Thermovibrio ammonificans HB-1: one gene and its partner. The protein of the gene in region 2 binds, or shares a complex with, the protein of the main gene of each other region. Links are inferred from orthologs where the notes say so. Each region holds a gene or a part of one and is shown on either strand. Other genes may lie near its edges.

The links.
Region 1: the proteins of secY (region 2) and secA are in contact, whole or in part, in a crystal structure (PDB 3DIN), measured with the Thermotoga maritima proteins. The link is inferred for Thermovibrio ammonificans HB-1 from one-to-one orthologs. Residues at the interface, in WP_004081795.1 of Thermotoga maritima: Glu108, Gly109, Glu110, Glu111, Ala236, Glu237, Arg238, Arg239, Ile240, Thr241, Ile242, Gln243, Tyr244, Ala245, Arg246, Arg247, Val248, Thr249, Gly250, Arg251, Arg252, Val253, Tyr254, Gly256, Ala257, Ser258, Thr259, Tyr260, Leu261, Pro262; in WP_004082002.1 of Thermotoga maritima: Glu261, Ala262, Arg263, Lys300, Ala301, Arg302, Thr303, Ile304, Ile305, Leu323, Tyr324, Asp325, Pro326, Val329, Ser330, Tyr333, Ile336, Lys340, Phe345, Val349, Glu363, Phe364, Tyr374, Ser375, Gly376, Gly377, Glu393, Ile395, Thr482, Ser483.

Annotation. Positions count from the first base shown.
Region 1 is NC_014926.1:1,057,609-1,064,746, reverse strand. Bases 2,422-5,586 are described here. They hold secA (preprotein translocase subunit SecA), read right to left. Parts: upstream 5,232-5,586; coding sequence 2,622-5,231; downstream 2,422-2,621. Other genes in these bases: THEAM_RS05425 (hypothetical protein), read right to left, coding at 5,284-5,559; THEAM_RS05435 (C40 family peptidase), read right to left, coding at 2,422-2,589. Outside these bases: THEAM_RS05445 (sigma-70 family RNA polymerase sigma factor), read right to left, coding at 1-258; THEAM_RS05440 (DegQ family serine endoprotease), read right to left, coding at 268-1,713; more of THEAM_RS05435, read right to left, coding at 1,732-2,421; THEAM_RS05420 (MBL fold metallo-hydrolase), read right to left, coding at 5,587-6,390; THEAM_RS05415 (coiled-coil domain-containing protein), read left to right, coding at 6,368-7,120; THEAM_RS05410 (KamA family radical SAM protein), read left to right, coding at 7,117-7,138. UniProt on the Escherichia coli protein: Required for protein export, interacts with the SecYEG preprotein conducting channel.
Region 2 is NC_014926.1:248,028-254,814, forward strand. What follows is about bases 3,591-6,404. They hold secY (preprotein translocase subunit SecY), read left to right. Parts: upstream 3,591-4,237; coding sequence 4,238-5,572; downstream 5,573-6,404. Other genes in these bases: rpmD (50S ribosomal protein L30), read left to right, coding at 3,591-3,766; rplO (50S ribosomal protein L15), read left to right, coding at 3,768-4,226; THEAM_RS01420 (adenylate kinase), read left to right, coding at 5,569-6,132; map (type I methionyl aminopeptidase), read left to right, coding at 6,135-6,404. Outside these bases: rpsQ (30S ribosomal protein S17), read left to right, coding at 1-69; rplN (50S ribosomal protein L14), read left to right, coding at 93-461; rplX (50S ribosomal protein L24), read left to right, coding at 474-830; rplE (50S ribosomal protein L5), read left to right, coding at 849-1,406; THEAM_RS01380 (type Z 30S ribosomal protein S14), read left to right, coding at 1,425-1,610; rpsH (30S ribosomal protein S8), read left to right, coding at 1,637-2,059; rplF (50S ribosomal protein L6), read left to right, coding at 2,085-2,627; rplR (50S ribosomal protein L18), read left to right, coding at 2,646-3,011; rpsE (30S ribosomal protein S5), read left to right, coding at 3,021-3,578; more of rpmD, read left to right, coding at 3,581-3,590; more of map, read left to right, coding at 6,405-6,787. UniProt on the Escherichia coli protein: The central subunit of the protein translocation channel SecYEG. Consists of two halves formed by TMs 1-5 and 6-10.

The sequences.
Region 1 (7,138 bases), 810 kb from region 2 along the record:
TACGAGCTTCTTCAGCGCCTCTTTATCTCCTGCCTTTGCCCTCTTCGCAAGCTCTATCTCCTCTTCCCGCGACAGGAGGGGAATCTTGGAGATAGACTTTAAAAAAGCGTCGAGGGAGTCCTTATCGGGGACGAAGCTCTCGATAAGCGAAGGGTCTATCTCCTGGTTAAAGAGGGAAAGCTCGGCGCTTTCCCCCTCTTCTATACCTTCAAGTCCGAGGTTCTCTTCATCTTCTAAGAAAAACTCCTTCTCCTCCATCTCTCACTCCTACTCCTGTGGATTTAAAACGACGTAAATTACCCCTTCTCCTCTAATAACCTTGAGGAGGGCTCCAGAGTCGCCTCCCTTCCTTAGAACGGCCAAGAGGTCGTCTACCGACTTAACCGGCCTCATGTTTCTCGGGGTGGTTCCGGCCTTGACTATTACGTCTCCCTCCTGGAGGCCGGCGTCGTCTGCCGGAGAGCCGGGCTTGACCTCGGTTACTACAAGTCCCGTCTTAATCCACTTGGGAAGGCCGAGCTTCTCCCTGAGCTCCGGCGTGAGCTTCTGAACGGAGAAGCCGTACTTACTGAGAAGGTCTGCAGACGCAAGCTGCTGGCTGCCCGGCATCTGCCCTATCTTAACCGTTAGAGTTTTACGCTCTCCGTCCCTGATTACGGTAATCTTGACCTTGGTGCCGGGCTTGGTGTTTATAACTTTGAGCTGTAAGTCTGCAACGTTTTTAACCGGCTTTCCGTTGAACTCAACAATAATATCCCCGCTCTTCAGGCCTCCCTTCTCCGCCGGAGAGCCAGGCATAACCTTTGTAACAAGTACTCCTTCCTTAACGCCGAACTTCTGGGCGAGCTCTCCGCTGATGTCTTCAATATAGACGCCGAGCCAGCCCCTTATGACCTTACCGTACTTCAGGAGGTCTTCCATTACCTTCTTTGCGATGTTTATGGGAACGGCAAAGCCGAGCCCTTGGGCGTTTCTGACGATTGCGGTGTTTATACCTATTACCCTGCCGTGAATATCGCACAGCGGACCGCCGCTGTTACCGGGGTTAATTGCGGCATCGGTCTGGATAAAGTCCTCGATGGGGTTGAGGCCGAGTCCGTGTCTGCCCTTTGCAGATATTATCCCGTGGGTTACAGTCCAGTTCAGGCCGTAGGGGTTCCCCACCGCTATAACAAACTCGCCGACTTTAATCTTGTCGGAGTCTCCCAACTGGAGAACGGGAACCTTTTTGTTCCCAACGTGGATTTTTATCAGGGCAACGTCGGTTTTTGGGTCTGTTCCAACAACTTTTGCCCTGTAGACCGTGCCGTCGCTGAGCTTCACCCTTATCTTCTTGGCGTGGGCTACAACGTGGTTGTTGGTGAGTATGTAGGCCCAGCCGTCTTTTACCTTAACGATGAAACCCGAGCCTAAAGCCCTTGTCTGGAACGAGTCGGGGAAGTTGGGAAAGGGGAAAGGTATTCCGAACTGGTGGAAGAAGTCCCTGAACTGGGGCGGAATAGGAGGGTGCTTAAACTTTATCTCGGAAACCGTGCTGATGTTTACAACCGCCGGTTTAACCTTCTCGGCTACGCTCTCGAATACCCTCTGTAGAGACTGAACAACCTGGTAGTCCTGCTGTGTGGCCTCAACCTGGGCCATAACCGGAGCAGAGGCTGCCACGAGCGTAAAAGCCGCGGCGACACACCCTTTTAGAAGCTGTCTTGTGTTCATCGCACTTACCTCCTGTTCTTATTTTGTCTGGGCGTAGATTAACTGTTTTATCTTCTTCTCAGATAGAACTCTCCTTGCCCCGATAAACCTCCTCCTGAAGTACCTGTCGTTAAGGGACGAAATTGCCAAGCCGTGGTACATAGAGGAGAAGTGGATGAACTTGCCGTTTCCTATGTAGATTCCCACGTGAGAGGGGTAGCGGGCGTAAGTTCTGAAGAAGACCAAATCTCCGACCTTTAAGTGGTGCCTGTCTATGGGAATTCCGAAGTTGTACTGGGCTCTTGCCGTTCTCGGAAGCTTTACCCCCAGCTTCCTGTAAACATACATCGTGAACGACGAGCAGTCGAGGCCGAACTTGGGGTTGTTCCCCCCGAAAACGTAAGGGGTGTTTTTAAGCTCTTTAAACACCTGAGCGAGCGTTTTAAAGAATATCCCCTTATACTCGGGGTTGTTGAGGATAGAGAGGCTCCAGTTGTCGTACTTCACGTTTAGGGGAGTTGAAAGCACGTCGGAAAGCTCTTCGGCCTCCTGGTAAACAGCGTTGGTAAGGGGAACCATCTCGCTGCTTATCGATGATATGTTCCTCTCAACTTCCGACTTTTTCTCTATGAAAGAGATGGTTTCGGTGCTCTTTTCCGGGCGAAACTGGCGGTACCAAGCCCTGCTGTGGAAGCGCGGCGGTATGTAGAGCCGCTGGCCGGGCCTCAGTATGTTTGAGCGCAGGTGATTGGCCCGCTTAAGCTCCCTTATGGAGATGTGGAACCGGTGGGCGATTTTGTACAGTGAATCGCCCCTTTTTACCGTATAAATCCGGGCCTGGGCGGAGCTAACGCCTATCAGAACGAGAGTTAAGGCTGCAAGGATTCTCTTCACCATCCCCTCTCTTAAACTTTCAGCCAACTATTCTATCAAACCGTTTGTAGATTTGAGTCTTGGGAGTGCTGAGCTTCTTGCACCTGCTCTTTTGCATACCTGTAGTAGTTGAAGAGTGAATCTACAACGCCGTTCTCTATGTTGGAGATAAGGTCTTCAAACAGCTGGAAGGCCTCCTTCTTGAACTCTACAACCGGGTCCCGCTGGCCGTATCCCCTCCAGCCTATACTCTCCTTTATGTGGTCCAGGGCTCTCAGGTGCTCCCTCCAGTATTGGTCGAGCCTGTCGAGCATTACAACCCTCTCTATCTCCCTGAGCTGACCCTCTCCGACCAGTTTCTCCAGCTCGTTGTACTTCTCAGCAAGCGTGTCGTATATGAGCTTCGCCAGCTTCTCCCTGTCGGTAGGAGCCCCTTCAACTTCAAGGTTCATAAGCTCTTCGTATTTTGTTGGTATCGGGAACTCAAATCCGAACCGCGTCTCAAGGGTTTTCTTGAGCCCTTCAAGGTCCCACTCGTCGGGCAGGACGTTTTCGGGGGCGAAGGAGTCAACAAGCTCCCAGGCTACGTCCTCCATGAAACCTAAAATCTCCTCCTTGAAGTTTTCCCCTTCCAGTATTTTGTTCCTCTGCTCGTATATAACCTTCCTCTGAACGTTGTAGACCTCGTCGTACTCAAGGAGTCTCTTTCTAATCTGGAAGTTCTGCTCCTCCACTCTCCTCTGGGCGTTTTCAAGGGCCTTGCTCACCATCTTATGGGTTATGGGCTCGTCTTCGGGAACGTTCATCATCTCCATCAGCTTCTTTATGCGGTCGGAACCAAAGAGCCTCAGCAGGTTATCCTCCAGTGAGAGGAAGAACCTGGACTCTCCCGGGTCTCCCTGCCTGCCGGCCCTTCCCCTGAGCTGGTTATCTATACGCCTTGACTCGTTCCGCTCGGTTCCAATGATGTAGAGGCCTCCTAGTTCCTTAACTTTCTCCTTCTCCTTCTCGGTGATTTCCTTGTACTTTTTCAGAGTTTCCTGGTATATCTCTTGGTACTTCTCCTCACCCACCTTTTCCGGGGTAATCCCCCTTTCCTTAAGCTCCTTTTTGGCGAGGAACTCGGGATTGCCGCCAAGGAGGATGTCGGTTCCCCTACCGGCCATGTTGGTGGCTATTGTTACCGCTCCCAACCTTCCCGCCTGGGCAACAATCTCTGCCTCTTTCTCGTGGTATTTGGCGTTTAGTACCTGGTGGGGAATGCCCCTCTGTTTTAAGAGTCTGGAGAGGTACTCAGAGTCCTCTATGGAGTTTGTTCCCACGAGAACCGGTCGGCCGATTTTGTAGTTCTTCTCTATCTCCTTTATCACTGCGTTGAACTTTGCCCTCTTTGTTTTGAATATGAGGTCGGGGTGGTCTTTCCTGATTACCGGTTTGTTTGTGGGGATAACGACTACGTCGAGGCCGTAAATCTCTTTAAGCTCTGCCGCTTCCGTTTCTGCCGTTCCCGTCATGCCGGCGAGCTTTTTGTAGAGCCTGAAGTAGTTCTGGAGGGTAATGGTTGCAAGTGTCTGGTTTTCCGCCTCTATCTTTACCCCTTCCTTGGCCTCTACAGCTTGGTGGAGACCGTCGCTCCAGCGTCGGCCTGGCATAATCCGGCCGGTGAACTCGTCTACGATTATCACTTTGCCGTCTTTTACAACGTAGTCTACGTCCCTTTTGAAGAGGTGGTGGGCCCTGAGGGACTGTATTATCGCGTGGAGGAGGTCTGAGAATTTGGGGTCGTAAAGGTTGAACTCCTTCATTCCCGTCATTTTCTTGACTATCTCTTCTACGTGGCGGATGCCTTCGTCGGTGAGGGTTGCCGTTTTTGTCTTCTCTTCGAGCTTGAAGTCTTTCTCTTTTTTGAGCTGGCGGACTATGGCATCGGCTATGTAGTAAACGTCTACACTCTCTTCGGAGGGGCCGGAGATTATAAGGGGAGTTCGGGCTTCGTCTATGAGGATTGAGTCGGCCTCGTCTACTATTGCGTAGAAGAGCTCCCTCTGGACTTTCTCCTCTTTTGAGAAGACCATGTTGTCTCTGAGGTAGTCGAATCCGAACTCGGAGTTTGTTCCGTAGGTGATGTCGCGGGCGTACATCTCTTTCCGCTGGGGAGGCTCCATCTGGTTCTGGAGGTAGCCTACGGTTAACCCCAGGTAGTTGTAAACGGGGCCCATCCACTCTGCGTCCCTTTTGGCCAGGTAGTCGTTTACGGTTACAACGTGGACGCCCCTGCCTGCAAGTGCGTTGAGGTAGGAAGGCAGGGTTGCAACCAGAGTTTTACCTTCGCCTGTTTTCATTTCGGCGATTTTTCCCTGGTGGAGAACGATGCCGCCTATCAGCTGGACGTCGTAGTGGCGCATTCCGAGGGTTCGCTTTGCGGCTTCTCTAACGGCTGCAAAGGCCTCGGGGAGTATTTTGTCCATGTACTTGAACTGTTCCTGGGCCGTTTGGAGCTTTTGGAGCTCGGAGCGCCACTTGGCGGTGAGGGATTGAAGCTCTTCCTTGCTCTTTTTCTCAAACTCCTTTTCGAGACTGTTGATTTTCTCTACTATGGGCTTGAGCTTTTTTATAACCCTTTCGTTTCTGCTGCCGAGAATCTTTGTCAATATGGCATTTATCATAGTGGTCCTCCCGATAGGCTTTAAAGTGGTTGGAAGTCGATTCGGCCGGAGGTTAGCGGGCAGGGGTGGGGGATGCTCTTGAAGGGGCATTAAGGTTTAGTGGGCTCCCTTTAAAAACGGCCTCTGTCTTTAAAGGAACCGGGAGTTCCCGGCTCTCGGAGGCGGTTACTCTTTCCTCTTTGAAGGTTTTAACTTCGCAGAGCGTATGAGTTAAAAGGGAAGAGCAGACCGGACGGTCTGTAAACTGAACCGCCGCTTCGGCGGCCGGTGCGGCACACACCGTTATTGTTAGAAGGATAATTCCGAATATCAGCCTGCTCAGTCTCATTGCACACTAAAACTACTATAGTTGCTCCTAAATGTCAAAGGTGACCCTCTCCCCCGGTTGGATTACTGTTACCCGGTCTGTTATTCCCGATGTTAGGCTGCAGGCCATCAGTCTTTCGAGTGCCCTTTCTAACCTAAGGAAGAGGGGAATCAGGTGCCAGCTCCCGAAGTGTATGGGAACGAGGCGGCGAGCTTTAAGGATTTTGAAACCTTTAACTGCCTCCTCCGGCGTTTGGTGGAACTTCCTGAAAACGGGGAAGAACCCTCCTATGGGGAGCATTGCCACATCTATCTTGAACTTCTCCCCTATGGAGCTGTAGAGGTGCTCCGAGAAGGCTGTATCCCCGGCAAAGTAAACGGTAACCCCTCCGTGTTCTATTACGAACCCGCCTACCCCGGTGTCGGGGTGGAGTAGGTTTCGGCCCCGGTTGTGGTGGGCCGGAACTTTCCAGAACCTTACCCCTTCAATCTCTACCGACTCAAAGTTTTTCAGCTCTATTACCTCTTCCCTTTTTATCACCTTTTTACAGTTTTCCGGAGTCAGGTATACGGGCTTTCCTTTTAGCCTTTTTACGGTTTTAAGGTCCAGGTGGTCGTAGTGGGCGTGGGATACGATGACAACTTTCGGGGTTACCTCCTCCGGCCTTTTGGCAGCCGGCACTGCCCTCTTTATTCCCCCTGCACACTCGGTTAAGAAGGGGTCTGTTAGGACCTCCAAACTTCCAATCTTTACCGTAAAGGTGGAGTGACCTAAATTTTCTATCTGTAGTGTCATGGAGTTCAATTTATCAACTTTTCGGGAGAGAACAATGGAAAAGGGGTTCAGGGACATTGAGGAGTACTTCCTAAGGGTAGAGGCCGAGCAGCGGCAACGGCAGTCTCAGCAGGTTCAACGGAAGGAGAGGCGGTTCCAGAGTAGGGATAGCCTTGTAAGGCAGATTAAGAACCTGAACGAGAAGCTTAAAGGTAAGGACAGGAAAATAAAGGAGCTCTATCAGGAGATAGGGGAGCTTCGCTCCCAACTTCAACAGCTGAAAAAGCGGGAGGAGGAGTTCAGAAAGAGAGAGCAGGAGCTTAAAGACATAGACCGTTACAGGGCCAAAATAGAGGACCTCCAGATAGAGATATCCCGCCTGAAGGGCGAAGTTGCCCAGAAGGAGCGTCAGATAGAGAACCTGAAGGCTCAGGAAGTCCCAAAGCCCAAGGTTGAGCTCTTCATAGAGGTTGCCCTTAACGCCCTTACCGAGCTTGTTGAGGGTAAGGGAGGGAAGCTCAAGGTTCTCTTCTCTAAGCGGTTCAGGAAAGATATGGTTAAAGAGGTTTCCGTTAAACCCTTCCTGTTCGATAGCTTCGTATCTGCCCTTTCACGGATAGAGAGCACCTCCCGGCTACTGAGGAGGGACTCTAAACACGACATCTACAGGCTCAGGGTAACCTCTCCCTACGGTGAGTACAGGGCCATCTACCTGAAGATGGAGGGAGAAACGGTTAAGTTTGTCCGGTTCGGCCAGAGAGACTCCATCTACCAAGAGCTCGATGCCTGCGGGTGGAAGTTTGAATGAGGGTAATTACAAGCCTTG
Region 2 (6,787 bases):
AGGTGGAGGGTCGTTGAGATTATCGAGAAGGCCAAGAAACTCGGTGAAACCACAGAGGAACAGGAGTAAATCCTTACTAAAGGAGTGAGGCGATGATTCAGGTTCAGACATACCTTAACGTGGCAGACAACACTGGAGCCAAAAAGGTCCAGTGTATCCGCGTTCTCGGCGGTTCAAACCGCAGGTACGCCTCCCTCGGTGACCAGATAGTTGTTACCGTTAAGGAGGCTGCTCCCAACGCTACCGCCAAAAAGGGAGAGGTTTACAGGGCGGTAGTTGTCAGGACTAAGAAAGAAGTGAGGCGTCCCGACGGAACTTACATCAAGTTCGACGACAACGCCTGCGTTCTCCTCAACAAGCAGGGAGAGCCGTTGGGAACTCGTATTCTCGGTCCGGTTGCAAGGGAGGCAAGGCAGAAAGGCTTCACCAAGATAACCACTCTTGCTCCTGAAGTTATTTAAGGAGGGCTGCTAATGGCTGCTAAGAAGAAGTTCAAGATAAAGGCCGGCGACAAGGTTATTGTTATCGCCGGTAAAGATAAGGGTAAAGTAGGTAAGGTTTTGAAGGTTCTCCCTGAGAAGGAGAGGGTGATAGTTGAAGGTGTAAGAATCGTTAAGAAGCACGTTAGGCCCTCTCAAACCAACCCCGAGGGCGGCATCATAGAGAAAGAGGCCCCCATACACATCAGCAACGTTATGCTTGTTGACCCCAAGACTGGCGAGCCCACAAGGGTTGGCATAAAGTTTGTAGACGGCAAAAAGGTTCGTTACGCTAAGAAGTCTGGAGAGATTATTGACGAGATTAGCAAACCACAGAAGGCGGGTCGGTAATCCGCGTAGGGAGGTAGTATGGCAGAGGAGAAGTACGTTCCGAGACTGAAGAAGAAGTACAAAGAGGAAGTTATACCTGCACTTATGAAGAAGTTCGGCTACAAAAACGTTATGCAGGTGCCGAGAATAGAGAAGATTGTTGTTAACATGGGTGTGGGTGAGGCCGTTCAGAACATAAAGGAGCTTGAGAACGCCATGAACGACCTTGCCCTCATTACCGGTCAGAAGCCTTCCGTTAGGAGGGCAAAGCGTTCCGAGGCCGGCTTTAAGCTCCGTAAGGGAATGCCCATCGGAGCCAAAGTGACCCTCAGAAGGGACCGTATGTGGGATTTCCTTGACAGGCTCATCTCCATGGCCCTTCCGAGGGTTAGGGACTTTAAAGGGCTCTCTCCGAAGTCCTTTGACGGCCGCGGAAACTACAACTTCGGTCTTGAGGAGCAGACCGTTTTCCCCGAGATTGACTACGACAAAGTTGACAAAATCCGTGGTATGAACATCACTATAGTTACAACTGCCGAAACCGACGAGGAGGCAAAAGCCCTCCTGGAGGCTCTCGGATTTCCGTTTAGGAAGTAACCCGAATAGGAGGCATTTATGGCAAGGAAAGCTTTAATCGTAAAGGCTCAAAAGGAGCCGAAGTTCAAAGTAAGGAAGTACAACCGCTGTCCCCTCTGCGGTCGTCCGAGGGGTTACATAAGGGAATTTGGAATGTGCAGGCTTTGCTTTAGAACCCTTGCACTCCAAGGAAAAATTCCGGGCCTGAAGAAGGCCAGCTGGTAAAAATTGGTTAGAGGGGTAGAGAAGCCATGATGATGGATACTGTTGCCGATTTCCTCGCGAGGATTAGGAACGCGAACCTTGTTTACCACGAGACTGTAGAAGCTCCTTATTCTAAGGTTAACGAGGCCATAGCGAAAATCCTGAAAGAGGAAGGTTTTATAAAGGACTACGAGGTTATAGAGGTGCCCTTCAAGAGGGCCAAGAACCCTGAGAACAAGAAGAAGGTTATCAGGGTTCATATGAAGTACGGCCCCAATAAGGAGAGGGTCATCAACGAGATTAAGAGGGTATCTAAGCCCGGTAGGCGTATTTACGTAGGTAAGGACGAGATACCCCTTGTAAAGGCAGGTCTCGGTGTTGCCATTCTCTCCACCAACAAGGGGATTATCCCCGGATACAAGGCCAGGAAGCTCGGCGTAGGTGGAGAGGTTCTCTGCTACGTCTGGTAAAAACAACTAAGCGAGGAGTGAGAAGATGTCCAGGATAGGTAGGCTTCCCGTTGAGATACCGCAAGGAGTAACGGTAGAGGTTAAGCCCGGGAACCACGTTGTTGTTAAGGGCCCTAAGGGGCAACTCGAGTTTACCTTCAACCCGAAGTTAACAATTAAGGTTGAAGACAACAAGGTTATCGTTGAGAGGCCCAACGACGAGAAGCAGATGAAGGCCCTTCACGGAACCACCAGGGCCATAATAAACAACATGGTTATCGGAGTTTCAAAAGGGTTTGAGAAGGTTCTTGAGGTTAAAGGTCTGGGTTACAGGGCCTTCGTTAAGGGTGATACTCTGGAGCTTCACCTTGGATTTTCCCACCCGGTTCTCTACAAGATTCCGGAGGGTATTCAGATTGAGGTCGACAGGGACAACAACATCTACGTTCGCGGTATAGATAAGCAGAAGGTAGGCCAGGTTGCGGCCGAAATCCGCTCCTTCAGGCCGCCTGAGCCTTACAAGGGTAAAGGTATCAGGTACAGGGGTGAGAGGATTATCCTCAAGGCCGGTAAGTCTGCTAAGAAGTAACCTTAAAGGGGTGAGAAGATGGCTAAGTTAACAAGGCGTGAGAGAATTGCGAAGAAGCACAGAAGGGTTAGGAAAAAGGTATTCGGAACGCCCGAAAGGCCGAGGCTGGCGGTTTACAAGAGCTTGAAGCACATCTATGCACAGATTATTGACGATACAAAGGGTGTTACACTTGTTTCCGCCTCTACTCTCGACAAGGAAATCAGGCCGAGGATGCCCGAGCTTACCAAAACCGAAGAGGCCTTTGAGGTCGGTAAGCTTATCGCGAAGCGTGCCCTTGAAAAGGGCATAAAGAAGGTAGTTTTTGACAGGGGCGGTTTCATCTACCACGGCCGTATTAAGGCCCTTGCCGAAGGTGCAAGGGAAGGCGGACTTGAATTCTAAGGAGGTATCATGGCGAAGAGGGTAAAACCTGACGGTTTAGAGCTTAAAGAGAGACTTGTTCACATTAACAGGAACGCTAAGGTTGTAACCGGCGGAAGGAAGTTCAGCTTTACCGCCTTCGTTGTTGTAGGCGACGGTAAAGGCGTTGTCGGTTTTGGAAGGGGTAAAGCTGCAGAGGTTCCAGACGCTATAAGGAAGGCCACTGAAGATGCCAAGAAGAACCTTATAAAGGTTCCCGTTGTAGACGGAACCATTCCCTTCGAGGTTGAGGCCAAGTTCGGCGGCTCCAAGGTTATTATGAGGCCGGCCGCTCCCGGTACCGGAGTTATTGCGTCTGCTCCGGTTCGTGCCGTTCTTGAGTCTGCCGGCGTAACCGACATTCTCACAAAGGTTATAGGCTCTACAAACCCCCACACGGTTGTTAGGGCTGTTCTCAAAGGCCTTGAGCAACTTAAGACTCCCGAGGAGTTTGCCAAGCTCCGCGGAGTTCCCGTTGAGGAGCTTCGCAGGCGCTGGAAGCTTCCGGGCCGCAAAGTAACAAAAGAAGGTGAGATTATCAGGAGGTAACAATGGCTAAGGTTAAGATAACGCTCGTTCGCGGCCTTGCCGGTAAGAGCAAGAGGAAGAAGGCAACTCTCGAAGCTCTCGGCCTCAGGAAGAGAGGAGCTTCCACCGTTAAGGAGCTGAATCCCGCAATTGAGGGAATGATTGAGAAAGTTAAAGAACTCGTAAAAGTAGAACCTGTGGAGGAGTAAAATGGGACTTGGACTGAATAACCTTAAGCCCAACCCTGGAGCTGTCCGTGAGAAGAAGCGTGTAGGTAGGGGTCACGGCTCTGGCCACGGTAAAACCTCCGGAAGGGGACAGAAGGGTCAGAAGGCCCGCTCCGGATGGAAGGGCGGAACCAGGCCCGGATTTGAAGGTGGCCAGACTCCCCTTTACATGCGCTTTCCCAAGCGCGGCTTTTCCAACGCTCCCTTTAAGAAGGAGTACGCCGTTGTTAACGTAAGGGACCTCCAGGAGCGCTTCGAAGAGGGAACCGAAGTTACCCCTGAACTTTTAAAGCAGGTTGGCCTTGTAAAAAGGAACCTTCCCGTTAAGGTTCTCGGGGACGGAGAGCTCACCAAGAAGCTGGTAGTTAAGGCCCACAAGTTCTCCGAATCTGCTAAGCGTAAAATTGAGGAGGCGGGAGGCTCCTGGGAAGAGATAGCCTAAGGAGAAGGTAAATGAACCTTTCCAAAATATTTGCCAACGTTACGGCGGTTCCTGAGCTCAGGAGGAGATTCCTCTTTACCTTAGCGCTCCTGGCCGTTTTCCGGCTGGGAGCCCATATTCCCGTCCCCGGTATAAACGTTGAAGCCCTTGTAGACTTCTTCCAAAGGGCCCAGGGGACCGTTTTCGGCATGATGGACATCTTCTCCGGAGGGGCCCTGAGGAAACTCACCATCTTTGCCCTCGGCGTTATGCCCTACATCAGCTCCTCCATCATCATGCAGCTTCTCACTGTAGCCATTCCCTCTATAGAGAAACTTGCGAAAGAGGAAGGGGAGTACGGCAGGAGGAAAATCAACCAGTACACCCGCTACGGTGCGGTTCTCCTTGCCTTCATTCAGGCCCTCGGAATAGCGATAGGCCTTGAGAGCATGACGAGCCCTACGGGCGTTCCCATAGTTCCCAACCCCGGCTTTACCTTCCTCTTCGTAACCGTTACCACCCTTACTGCCGGCTCAACTTTCCTGATGTGGCTCGGCGAGAAGATAACCGAAAAAGGTATCGGTAACGGAATGTCTCTTTTGATTTTCGCCGGTATCGTTGCGAGCATCCCCTCTGCCGTTATAAGGGTGCTCACAATGGTGAAGAGCGGGGACATGTCCCTCTTTAAACTCCTGACGGTTGTGGCAATCATAGTCTTGATGATTGCCGCCATAGTTTACATTCAAGAGGCCGAAAGGAGAGTCCCCCTCCAGTATGCCCGGAGAACAGTCGGCCGTCAGGCCGTAGGGCGCTACACCAGCTATCTTCCCATTAAACTCAACCCGGCCGGCGTTATTCCCATAATCTTTGCAGCCTCTATCCTGATGTTCCCGGCAACCGTTGTTCGCTTCATTCACAACCCGATTGCCCAGTCAATCTATGAGGCCCTTCAGCCGGGAACTACGCTCTACCTGGTTGTTTACGGCGCTTTAATCTTCTTCTTCACCTATTTCTACACCGCAATAGTCTTCAACCCTGAAGAGATAGCCGAAAACCTCAACAAAGCCGGAGGCTTCATCCCCGGCGTTAGGGCGGGAACCGACACCGCCAAGTACCTCGACAGAATCGTATCGAGACTCACCTTTGCAGGGGCGGTCTTCCTGACGCTTGTGGCCTTAATTCCGATGATTATCGTTCAGAAGATGAACCTGCCCTTTTACTTCGGCGGTACGGCCATCCTGATTGTTGTAGGTGTGGCCCTCGATACCCTCAAGAGGATGGAAGCTTTCGCCCTTATGCTCTCTTACGAAGGCTTCCTCGGAAGAAGACGGAGAAAGATGCGCTTGGGAGCAGGAGGTTCCAGATGATAAAAGTAGTCTTCTTAGGCCCTCCCGGAGCCGGAAAGGGAACTCAGGCCCAGAGGATTGCGGCCAAGTACGGCGTTCCCCACATATCTACCGGCGACATCCTGCGTGCCGCCGTTAAAGAGGGGACTGAGCTCGGAAAGCTTGCGAAAACTTACATGGACAGGGGAGAGCTCGTTCCCGACGACGTAATAATAGGTATCATCAGGGAGAGGCTATCCGAGCCCGACGTTAAAGAGAAGGGCTTTATCCTCGACGGTTTCCCCCGGACAATCGCCCAAGCCAAAGCCCTCGACCAGATGCTCGAAGAGCTCAACATGCCCCTCGACAGGGTAATCTACCTCAACGTAGACGATGAAGAGATTGTTAAACGCCTCCTTGCGAGGGGAAGGGAAGACGATACCGAAGAGGTTATAAGGAAGAGGCTAAAAGTTTACAGGGAGCAGACCGCTCCTCTTATAGACTACTACTCCGAAAAGTGCCTCCTTGTTGAGATTTACGGAGTGGGAGACATAGACGAGATAACTGCCAAAATTGAAGAAGCTCTCGGGTTGAAGGGTTAAAGTTGAAGCGGACAAAGCACGGAATAATCCTTAAAACCCCCGAAGAGATAGCCAAGCTCCGAACGGCTGCTGCTACCACTATGGAGATTCTCCTTAAAATTGCGGAGAACGTGGCTCCGGGTATAACCGCCCTCGACATAGACAAGCTTGCAAGAAGCTACTGTAAGGAGTACGGCGTTAGGCCGGCCTTTCTCGGCTACGGGGGCTTCCCCGGAGCCATATGCGTCTCCGTGAACGAGGAGGTTGTCCACGGTCTCCCGACTAAAAACAAAGTCTTTAAGGAGGGGGACATAGTCTCCCTCGACTTCGGGGCAGTTGTTGACGGCTGGATAGGGGACGTGGCGGTAACTGTTCCCGTAGGTGAGGTCTCTCCCGTTGCCCAGAAGCTCATAGAGGTAACGGAGAAAGCGCTCTACAAGGGTATAGAGGCCGCTAAAGTGGGCGGCAAACTCATCGATATATCAAGGGCGATTCAGCGTTTTGTGGAGTCCCACGGATTTAACGTTACACGGGGGTATGCCGGTCACGGTATAGGGCGCTCCCTCCATGAGGAGCCCCAGATAACAAACTACGTTTTTAAAGGTTACCCCGACATAACTCTCGAGCCGGGCATGACGTTCGCAATTGAGCCTATGGTTAACGAGGGAACGGGTAA